DNA from 3 places in the Desulfosporosinus sp. SYSU MS00001 genome. Region 3 is predicted to be linked to each of the others. Evidence: riboswitches for the same ligand, from Rfam matches in the RefSeq annotation. Region 3 holds a riboswitch; each other region holds the start of a gene.
What was found. A riboswitch is a leader RNA that binds a small molecule or an ion and turns the genes downstream of it on or off. The one in region 3 is predicted to bind FMN.
Positions count from the first base shown of each region.

Region 1: linked by a shared signal. The riboswitch ahead of ribD (bifunctional diaminohydroxyphosphoribosylaminopyrimidine deaminase/5-amino-6-(5-phosphoribosylamino)uracil reductase RibD) and the one ahead of ACPUYX_RS16805 (FGGY-family carbohydrate kinase) in region 3 are both predicted to bind FMN.
Region 2: linked by a shared signal. The riboswitch ahead of ACPUYX_RS04625 (DMT family transporter) and the one ahead of ACPUYX_RS16805 (FGGY-family carbohydrate kinase) in region 3 are both predicted to bind FMN.

Region 1 is NZ_JBNFTW010000006.1:52,971-56,250, forward strand. It holds tRNA gene ACPUYX_RS12170 (tRNA-Pro) at 18-94, shown strand; gene ACPUYX_RS12175 (GNAT family N-acetyltransferase) at 922-1,464, shown strand; FMN riboswitch at 1,515-1,629, shown strand; gene ribD (bifunctional diaminohydroxyphosphoribosylaminopyrimidine deaminase/5-amino-6-(5-phosphoribosylamino)uracil reductase RibD) at 1,791-2,918, shown strand; gene ACPUYX_RS12185 (riboflavin synthase) at 2,943-3,280, shown strand, end outside.
Region 2 is NZ_JBNFTW010000002.1:263,047-266,326, reverse strand. It holds gene ACPUYX_RS04640 (HAD family hydrolase) at 1-285, opposite strand, end outside; gene lepB (signal peptidase I) at 645-1,181, opposite strand; gene ACPUYX_RS04630 (YgaP family membrane protein) at 1,370-1,564, shown strand; FMN riboswitch at 1,624-1,773, shown strand; gene ACPUYX_RS04625 (DMT family transporter) at 1,926-2,897, shown strand.
Region 3 is NZ_JBNFTW010000010.1:100,901-104,180, forward strand. It holds gene ACPUYX_RS16795 (hypothetical protein) at 1-145, shown strand, start outside; gene ACPUYX_RS16800 (YkgJ family cysteine cluster protein) at 213-941, shown strand; FMN riboswitch at 987-1,100, shown strand; gene ACPUYX_RS16805 (FGGY-family carbohydrate kinase) at 1,302-2,825, shown strand; gene ACPUYX_RS16810 (hypothetical protein) at 3,121-3,280, shown strand, end outside.

The DNA of each region.
Region 1 (3,280 bases), on a different contig from region 3:
TTCTGATAAACGAGTTACGGGGCGTAGCGCAGTTTGGTAGCGCGCTTGGTTCGGGACCAAGAGGCCGTGGGTTCGAATCCCGTCGCCCCGACCATCTGGTATTAGCGGATCTCCAGTTTTGGAGATCCTTTATTTTTGGGTCATTTGACCCTATTTTGACCCTTTCAATTTTTAAGGAAAAAAAATCCTTTTCTTTAGCAATTATTTTAATCCCTAATGGTTAATTATGTAAACACCAATTTCCTTTATTATGAAATAACAGATCTTTAACAATAAATTTCTCGCCCAATGACACATAATAGAGTTTCTTAATCTTAAAGCGATACTTCTACGAATTTTCCCAGAATCCATTTCGTACAACTCCATCTCAGATCTGGTGACATTAATAACTTGTACTAATCCCCGCTCTCTGCCAATTTTTTTCGAGTCGTATTCTCGGTTCGGCGATTTTCATGATCCTTACATTTGCGCATTGTAAAAGGAGAGCTACTGCTCTCCTTTTACCTTCTCCAAAGCTTAATGTGAAAAGAGGTCCTTCGATTAAATCAAGAAGGATATTTTTATGTGAATTACATGAAAATAGACTAAAATTGCTTTTGACTTATTATAACATTTTGTGATAAAAAGTACATTGGTAACCTAAATCCAATTTATACTTGGAAATGAGTTTTCTTGAAACATATCCGTGCTGGAATCGCAATTATGACAATTCTTTTACTCTGGACTTCAAGTATCATATGTGCTAAAACTTCTAAGGCGGATCAAGGAAATAAGTTGTTAAAAAGCGATTTATTTGTCCAAATTCGAATTGGTTAAATATTTTTCATTGTTTCAATTGAGTGCTACAATAGATGTACCAAACTTGGTGTATAAATTAGATGTACTATAATCCAAAGATAAAGTACTGAGAAGGAGCCTAATATGTTAGAGGGAAAGAAAATCAAGATTCGCCCGATTGAAGAGGATGACATCGATATTATCTACCAATGGTTAAGCGATGAGGAAATTAATTATTGGTCAAGTGGAGCTTGGCCGCTAAATACTCTTTATTCAAAAGATCAAATCATTGAAAAGTTTCTCGACGGCCCTTCTGACGTTTACCGATACGCAATTTTGAATGAAAAGAACTTATTGATTGGCACCATTGGTTTTAAAGAACTCAATGTTCCTGGTCGTTCGACAACCCTGTTTATTGTTATTGGTGACAAATCATATTGGGGCAGGGGCTACGGAACAGATGCTATTATAACCTTTGTCCGTTTTCTCTTTACTCAATGGAACTTTCATAGGATTTCATTGGATACCTGGGACGAAAACCTTCGAGCAATCAGAGCCTACGAAAAAGTTGGCTTTAAAATCGAAGGACGCCAGCGAGAGGCACGCTACGTACTTGGAAATTATCATGATGCTGTCCTTATGGGATTATTGCGTGATGAATTTTTGACCCTTCACGGAAAATTATAGGTTGCCAAATCGCTGGACCTGGGGTACACTATAATCAAATTTAATAATATACTATCCTCTGGGGTTGGGTGAAATTCCCTATCGGCGGTACAGCCCGCGAGCCTTTTTGGCAGATCCGGTTTAATTCCGGAGCCGACAGTATAGTCTGGATGAGAAGAGGAATAGATTAAAAAATGCGTCTTTTTTTACGCTTTTTTACTATGACTTTTAGCTCAACACTCGAGGATAGCGAGTGTTTTTTTATTTCCTAATTATTGGCTATGATCCTTGATGGTATTTACGATTTTTGGGGGAAACTATCTTAAAAAGTTTCAGAAAGGAATTGTATGCAACGGGAAACTTTTCAAAAATCAACAGATGAAACTTATATGTCTGAAGCTATTAAACTGGCAGCTCAGGCCTTAGGGAGAACCAGTCCGAACCCAATGGTCGGATGTGTTCTCGTCAAAAATGATCAAATCGTCGGGCGGGGCTACCACCAAAAAGCCGGAACTCCTCATGCCGAAGTCCATGCTTTGTCAGAAGCTCAGGATCAAGCCAAGGATGCTACAGTTTATGTTACTTTAGAACCTTGCTCACATTTCGGCCGAACCCCGCCCTGCTCTGACGCTCTAATTAAGGCAGGCGTCAAACGTGTTGTTGTAGCTATGCAAGATCCCAATCCTCTCGTTGCAGGTCGCGGAATTCAACGATTACGTGAAGCGGGGATTCAAGTTGACGTGGGAGTATTGCAGCATGAGGCTGCATCATTAAATGAAGCATTTTGCAAAGCAATAACCACAACTATGCCTTTCGTCCTTTACAAGACAGCCTTAACTCTAGACGGAAAAATTGCCACTGAAACCGGGGATTCCCGCTGGGTGAGCAGCGAGATCTCTCGCCAATACGTCCACCACTTACGTGATCAATACGATGTTATCCTTGTTGGCAGTGAAACAATCCTTCACGACAACCCAGCACTAACCTGCCGCTTACCCGGCGGTCGAGATCCTATTCGGCTAGTTGTTGACGGCAGATGCCGTTTAGCTGAAGACTCACAGGTTCTCACCTCCTCCGCCGAAAGCCCTTGTATTATTGCTACAACAAAGGCAGCACCAACTGAAAAGCTCAGTCGATTGCAAAAGCTTAAGAACGTTGAAATCTGGCAATATGATACGTCACGTTATGTTCCACTTAAGCAAATGCTTAAAGATCTCTTTCGCCGAGGATGGATCAGTATCTTACTAGAAGGCGGTGGTCGTTTGGCAGGTTCTCTTATTGAAAATGAGTGTGTTGACAAATTAGAATGTTTCATCGCACCTAAATTAGTAGGAGGAAATGGCCCCTCTCCCCTTTCCGGCTTGAACATCCAATTGATGAAAGATGCCATTGAGCTCTATGACCTCCAGGTAGATATGAATTTTAGAGATATTCATGTAACAGGCTATTTTAAGCCACATGACATTAGCCAGTAACAGATGCTTTGAAGGAGGATACATGTGTTTACCGGAATTGTTGAAGAACTAGGTATTGTCCGTGATCTTCGCCTCTTACCAGACTCCGGAAGGCTTACGCTGCAGGGAAAGAAAGTCCTTGAGGGAACCCAATTGGGAGACAGTATTGCTGTCAATGGAGTTTGCCTAACAGTAATACATCAAAGCAGTGAAAAATTTACCGTCGATGTGATGGCTGAAACTCTAGCTAAAACGAATCTTGGCGATTTGAAGAGCGGCAGCCGAGTAAATTTAGAAAGGGCCCTCCAACTCCAAACCCGCTTGGGAGGACATCTAGTGAGCGGACATGTTGATGGCGTTGGTTCAATTCGCAAGATAACTCC
Region 2 (3,280 bases), on a different contig from region 3:
CTCAGGGATACCCTCATAAGGTCTCGTTTTTTCAAGACATCGCTTACGATATTCCCTCATCATCAAATCAAAACATTCTGTAATGAAGGTTTCTTCTCTGGATTCTTCAGGTAAAGCTCGACTAACCAGGTTTCTGATACCATTTCCTATAAAATATTTATAGGCTTCCAGGTCATGCGCTTTCAAGTCTAAGGTTTTCAAAACCAGGTTCATTGAGTCAGCAATATCCTCAAGGGAGTTAACCAACGTCCCATCAAGATCAAAAATAACAGCTTTGTAAGTCATGATAGAATTATCCTCCTGCTTTAAAAATTCAAGTAGGTGTATGCTAAGGTTAAGTCAACGGAACGGAACAACAAAAAACTTGATTCTCCGGGTATAATCAGACTCTACAGGCATAGATAAAATCGTATATATAATCCGCCAGAACTGATTCTGAGGATTGGCATAATATCGTTATTCTCTTAGGGACTGAACACTAGGCATTGAACCGAGAACTAAAATGCGGGAAGTGTAATCAATTAACGGCCAAATGATTGTAGAGATGTTTTGGTCAAATGGTCCCCCATCTTTCTAACTGAAATTCATGAAATAAAGAAGAGAGTCCTTTCCAGGAGACTCTCCCTTATCATGAATCTTTCTAATTACTTAGCTAAGGTTCCAAACCGCTGCAAGGGCCAATATCTTAAAACTGCTTTTCCTTCGACCTCCTTGGCAGGCAAAGCTCCCCAATAATGGCTGTCGAGACTATGATTGCGATTATCGCCAAGTAAAAAATAAGCATCTTTGGGAACAACCACAGGACCGTAATTATAATTAGGAGCTTCCATTTCAAAGGGTTCTGTCAGAGGTTGATCATTAATATAGACCTTCCCGTTCGTAATTTGAACTTTGTCTCCAGGTAATCCAATAACTCTCTTGATCCAATAGTCCCCACTGGAATCCAAATTCTTTGGAGGGTTAAAAACAATGATATCATCCCTTTGTATTCCTGTAAATTTATAGAACAACTTGTCTACAATGACTCTATCCTGTTCATGAATAGTAGGCATCATTGACGGCGACGGTATCGTTGCCGCTTCCACCACATTACTTCGTAAACCCCACGATAATATAAAGGCAAAGATCAGAATTTCTGCAATTTCCATTATTACTTTAATTAAACTTTGCTTTTTCGCCAAAAAAGACCCTCCTTTAAGTTCTCCAAATTTAATTCGCTGCCTTTTAGAATTTCCCTCTTTTTAATGTTCTAGTTCTATTTTAATAGTCTTATTCTAAGCCATATCATTGTCTCCCTTCTCATATAGTCTCTTTCTTAAATTGCATTAACCCTTCAAGATATGGGAAAAAATAATAAGGGGGTGATTGTATGATATGTAATGTTGGAAAAACCGAGCAAATTGTTAGAATTATCATAGGAACAATTATTGTGCTTTTAGGTCTGGCCTTCAAAAGCTGGTGGGGGCTTATCGGACTCCTGGGGATAGCAACGGGATTACTGAGATATTGTCCGGTAAGTAATATTCTAGGAATTTCAACCTGCGAAGTTCGAGATGAGAAATAGTTTTATAATATAAGGCTACCCTTAAACAATAAATTCTGTTATACTTTCATTAACTGAATTTGATCCTTCGGGGCAGGGTGAGATTCCCTACCGGCGGTGACGATTGCCTGTGCAATTCAGCCCGCGACTCGATGCAGCCTTAACGATGCATCGACTGACTTGGTGAAATTCCAAGGCCGACGGTAAAGTCCGGACGAGAGAAGGTAAAGACTAGGTTTAGCCAAGCTGCTATCCTGGTCCCTCGTATATGCCTCGTGAAAGGAATTGTTTCTCGGGGTATTTTTCATGCACAATTTTCTTTTTGTGACATGTGAAGGTTCAATTCAAATACATGTTATAAGATATGGAGGGTTTGGATTTAATGCAAAAAAAGCAATCATCTCCTTGGGCAATTTGGTGGATCGCCCTTGGAGCGGCCATGTGGGGACTTGACGGTGTCTTTATTGTTACATTGCTCCACTATGTGACATCCTCTCAAATTGTCTGGATGGAACATATATTATTGTTTCTCTTTGCTGCTCCAGTGCTTATCTGGAAACGTCAGGAGCTGCGGCAATTAAAGCTCGCTGACTGGTTAGCCGTCATATTCATCGGCTGGGGCGGATCCGCCGTAGCTTCGATCCTGTTTACTGCCGGATTTACTTATGGCAATCCAAATGTTGTTCTCATCCTGCAAAAACTACAGCCGATTTTTGCCGTCCTCCTTGCCGCCTGGGTCCTTAAGGAACAACTGCGGAAAAACTATTGGAAATTATTTATCGCTGCACTCATTGGTGCCTACTTACTCACCTTTGGTCTGCACATTCCAACTACCGCCGCAAACACCTCACAGCTTATCGGGTCCTTATTTGCCATCGGCGCCGCTGCACTTTGGGGAGGATCTACGGTGATGGGCAAACATCTCGTTGGCAAATTGTCGTTTACCACGTTAACGGCACTTCGATTCGCTGTTGCTCTGCCTTTGTTGACAGTCATTATCTTAGTACAACATCCAAACTGGCTTATCATTGGCAAAGCCCTTAGTCTGGCACCTGTTTGGGCAAACCTCTTGTTTCAAACGCTCGTACCAAGCCTTGTAAGTTTGCTCCTTTACTACCGGGGGTTAGACGGCGTGAAGGCTTCTCATGCTACCATCGCAGAACTTGCCTTTCCTGCAACCGGCTTGCTTCTTAACTGGCTGATTTTACATCAGACTATTGATCTGGGGCAATGGGTTGGTTTTGCAATAGTCTGGATAGCCGTACTTCAGTTATCTCGGATGAACCACGAACCGGAAGCAATAGGGCTAAACCTTGAATCATCTGCTCAGCAAGCAGATCTAGCAAGCAAATAAGAGTTGGGATAATATAGGAACTAAGCCTTGACAATTACAGAGTCATTTCTATAATTACTAGAGTTTTTCAAAGTGAACTCGTTCAGCTAAAGCTGAACATCGGGGCTTCAGATACAAAAATGTCCAGTGAACATTTTTGCCGAGCCGCCTTTCCCAATAGGAATACTTAGAGGCGAAGGAGGACTCTACCCCACCTGAAGTTAACGAAGGACCCACCCCTACTTATAGAAGTGGGGGGCTTAAAAAATTGGATAAAATAAATGATTACTGAGGTAAGTGGTTAACACTTACCTCAGTTTTTGTCATACAGATCTATTACTTTGAAGAAATCCAACTACTAAATCTGATGTTTAAATTTCAGTTACATATGTTTGCCAATATTA
Region 3 (3,280 bases):
GATGGTATACGCAGCAGAAGATAGCAGAGCGATCCTAAGAATTTTGGATGGAGGGCATATAAAAGAAATTGATTTAGGGCAATGGTTTCAGACAACTGCATTAGGCGGCGGGTTTGTAAGTTTTGATTATGTTGATGAGAACTGAATACTGCCTTAAGAGAGGATTGCGGATTATAGACAACGACAAGGAGTGGAAGGAGACATAGTTAGTTATGGATCAGCGGAAGTTAGTTTTGAATGAGGACAGTGAGTTTAATTTTCTTTGTCATGACGGTCTCGATTGTTTTAAAAAGTGCTGCCGGGATATTAATATTTATCTCACACCTTATGATGTCCTCAGAATGAAAAATTTGCTTGGCATGTCTTCAGGAGAATTTCTGGATAAATACACTCTAAACGTGCAATTGCCAACTGGCTTTTCTATAGTTCAGATTAAGATGTCCGAGGAGGATAATTTAACATGTCCCTTTATTACCTCAAAAGGGTGTCGGGTTTATAAAGAACGACCCTGGTCTTGCCGCATTGCCCCGGTGGACATGTTGGGCGGGGGGAAATACTCCTTTATTTTTGAATCTTCCCGTTGTCATGGGTTAAATGAGAAAAAAAGCCAAACTATTAAAGAGTGGATTTCTGACCAGGGGCTAGAAATTTACGAAGAAATGGAACAAGGGTTTAGTGAAATCCCCGGTTACTTAAAACTTACCGGTGATCAGGAAATTGATGATAAGCTGATAAAGCTATTCTTCTTAGCTTGTTACGATTTGGACAACTTTAGAAGCTATTTAATGCATAATACTTCCTTGGCTGAAAAAATGGATGTAACCGTGGAACGATTTGAAGAGATAAGGCATGATGACGTTCAGTTAATGAATTTTGGTTTTCAACTGCTTTCTTTAGGTACTGAGCACTTGAAAGATCTGATATCTAGGGAATTGGTTTAAATTGACAAAGAGAATCAATGGTGTTACTTTATAATTAAGTTAATAATTATCCTTCAGGGTTGGGTGAAATTCCCTATCGGCGGTATAGCCCGCGAGCCGTAAAGCAGATTCGGTTGAATTCCGAAGCCGACAGTATAGTCTGGATGAGAGAAGGTGATGTTCACATACATAGTAGTGATATTATGTATTAAGTTTGTACTGTCAAATTCTCTTAAGCTTGCTTAAGAGAATTTTTTTTCCAATTTCTAAGCCCCCCACTTCTTGTTCGGCAATAATGTCCACTGGACATTATTGTATCTGAAGCCCCGATGTTCAGCTTTAGCTGAACGAGTTCACTAGGGGTCATAATTATTAAAGGAGATGGATACTTTGGAAAGCTACTATCTTAGTTTTGATGCGGGATCTCAAAGCGTAAAAGTGGCTGTTTATAATAAAACGATGCACTGTGTTGCTAATACATCCAATCAGACAACGATGAACTACCCCCATCCAGGATGGGTGGATATGGATGCTGATGAATATTTATCTTTGACAAAATTGGGAATTAAACAGTGTATTGAGCAATTGCATACCAAGGGTATTGACCCCAGTTTAATCAGAGCCATTATGGGTGACGGAATTATTTGTGGAATTGTTGGGATTGACGAGAGAGGAAAGGCGATTACTCCTTACATTAATTATTTGGATTCCAGGACCCAAAACGATGTGGAAACTTTAAATCAATTGGATCTGGATATTTGGGGTCATGAGACAGGCAATGCTGAACCATCTTGCATGTTTCCCGCTTTGCATGCCAGGTGGTTGTTAGCCAATAATAAAGCGTTTCAAGAACGAGGTCAAAAATTTGTCCACAATGCTCCTTACATTCTTATGAACTTGGCCGGTTTAGACGGTCGAGACGCTTTTATTGATTGGGGAACAATGTCGGGCTGGGGTCTTGGTTACCGCATTTATGAAAAACAATGGTCCGATGAACAACTAGCTATCTTAAAGATTGATAAAACATATCTGCCGAAGATTGTTAAACCTTGGGATATTATTGGTACCTTATCGGACGAAGCAGCACAAGAAACCGGATGTCCAGCGGGTATCCCGATTTGTGCCGGTGCCGGAGATACAATGCAGTCCATGTTAGGAAGCGGAATTATTGAAACGAATAAGGCTGTTGATGTGGCAGGAACATGTGCTATGTTCTGTGTTTCTACTTCTGGAATAATCCCTGAATTAAGTAAAAAGGGGAGCGGTTTAATTTTTAATAGTGGAACATTGAAAGATACCTATTTTTATTGGGGATTTGTTAGAACCGGAGGTTTAGCTCTGCGTTGGTTTAAGGATAATATTTGTCAAAAGGCTGATGATGATAAATATTATCAATGGCTTAGCCAAAAAGCGGAAAAAGTACCGCCTGGGTGCAATGAGGTCATGTTTTTACCATACTTAACTGGTGGGTACGGTGAATGGGCTAATATTAAAGGTTGTTTCTTAAACATGAGTTTAGATACGAATCAATTTGTTTTATGGCGAGCAGTCTTAGAGGCAATTGCCTACGATTATATGGAAATCACAGATACTTACAGAAATGCCGGAATTGATATTAACAGAATTACTATTACTGAGGGCGGGAGCAGAGATAATCTGTGGAATCAGATTAAGGCTGATGTCATGCAAAGTGAAGCTATTACGTTAGAAATTTCTGGTGGTGCAGTACTGACAAATTGTCTAATTGCAGCCTATGCGACAGGAGCGATCGACGATTTGCCAGCGACACTTGAAAAGAACACTAAAATATCTAATTATTATAGCCCTAATAGCAGCAATTCAACAATCTATCGAAACCAGTATAGACAACAAAGAGATATCTTAAGAAAGTTATCTAATAGTTGATAAGAGAGTCCAAGACAATCCTTCATAGCGGAAAATAATTAGAACACTCGATATTACCTCTCTTTATAGTTAAAGAGAGGTAATTTGCTTCCCTAATTAAAATGCCTGCCGTCTGTGGCCTCGGGGCTTCGGCACTCAGGGAAAATAAAAGTCAGGAGATTATGCAGTAATCTCCTGACTTTATAGTTTCTGGCTTCTAAAGTTATCTAACTTGGTGACAAACGGTTATAACTTGAATATCTTGTATTGTACCATAATTTACCATACTACAAGAATGGAATGAGGGTGAAGCACAATGCCGTTAGGTAAAATGAATATACTTGGGAATCAACAAGTTCAAATGATGCCTCAAGGAACTCAAGGCTATCAGATGCCGAATGTTTCAGGGCAATTTAACCAGTCACCATTATTAGGCCGAGGACTGCAAAGATTCGCACCTAAGTTCGGGCTTCCGG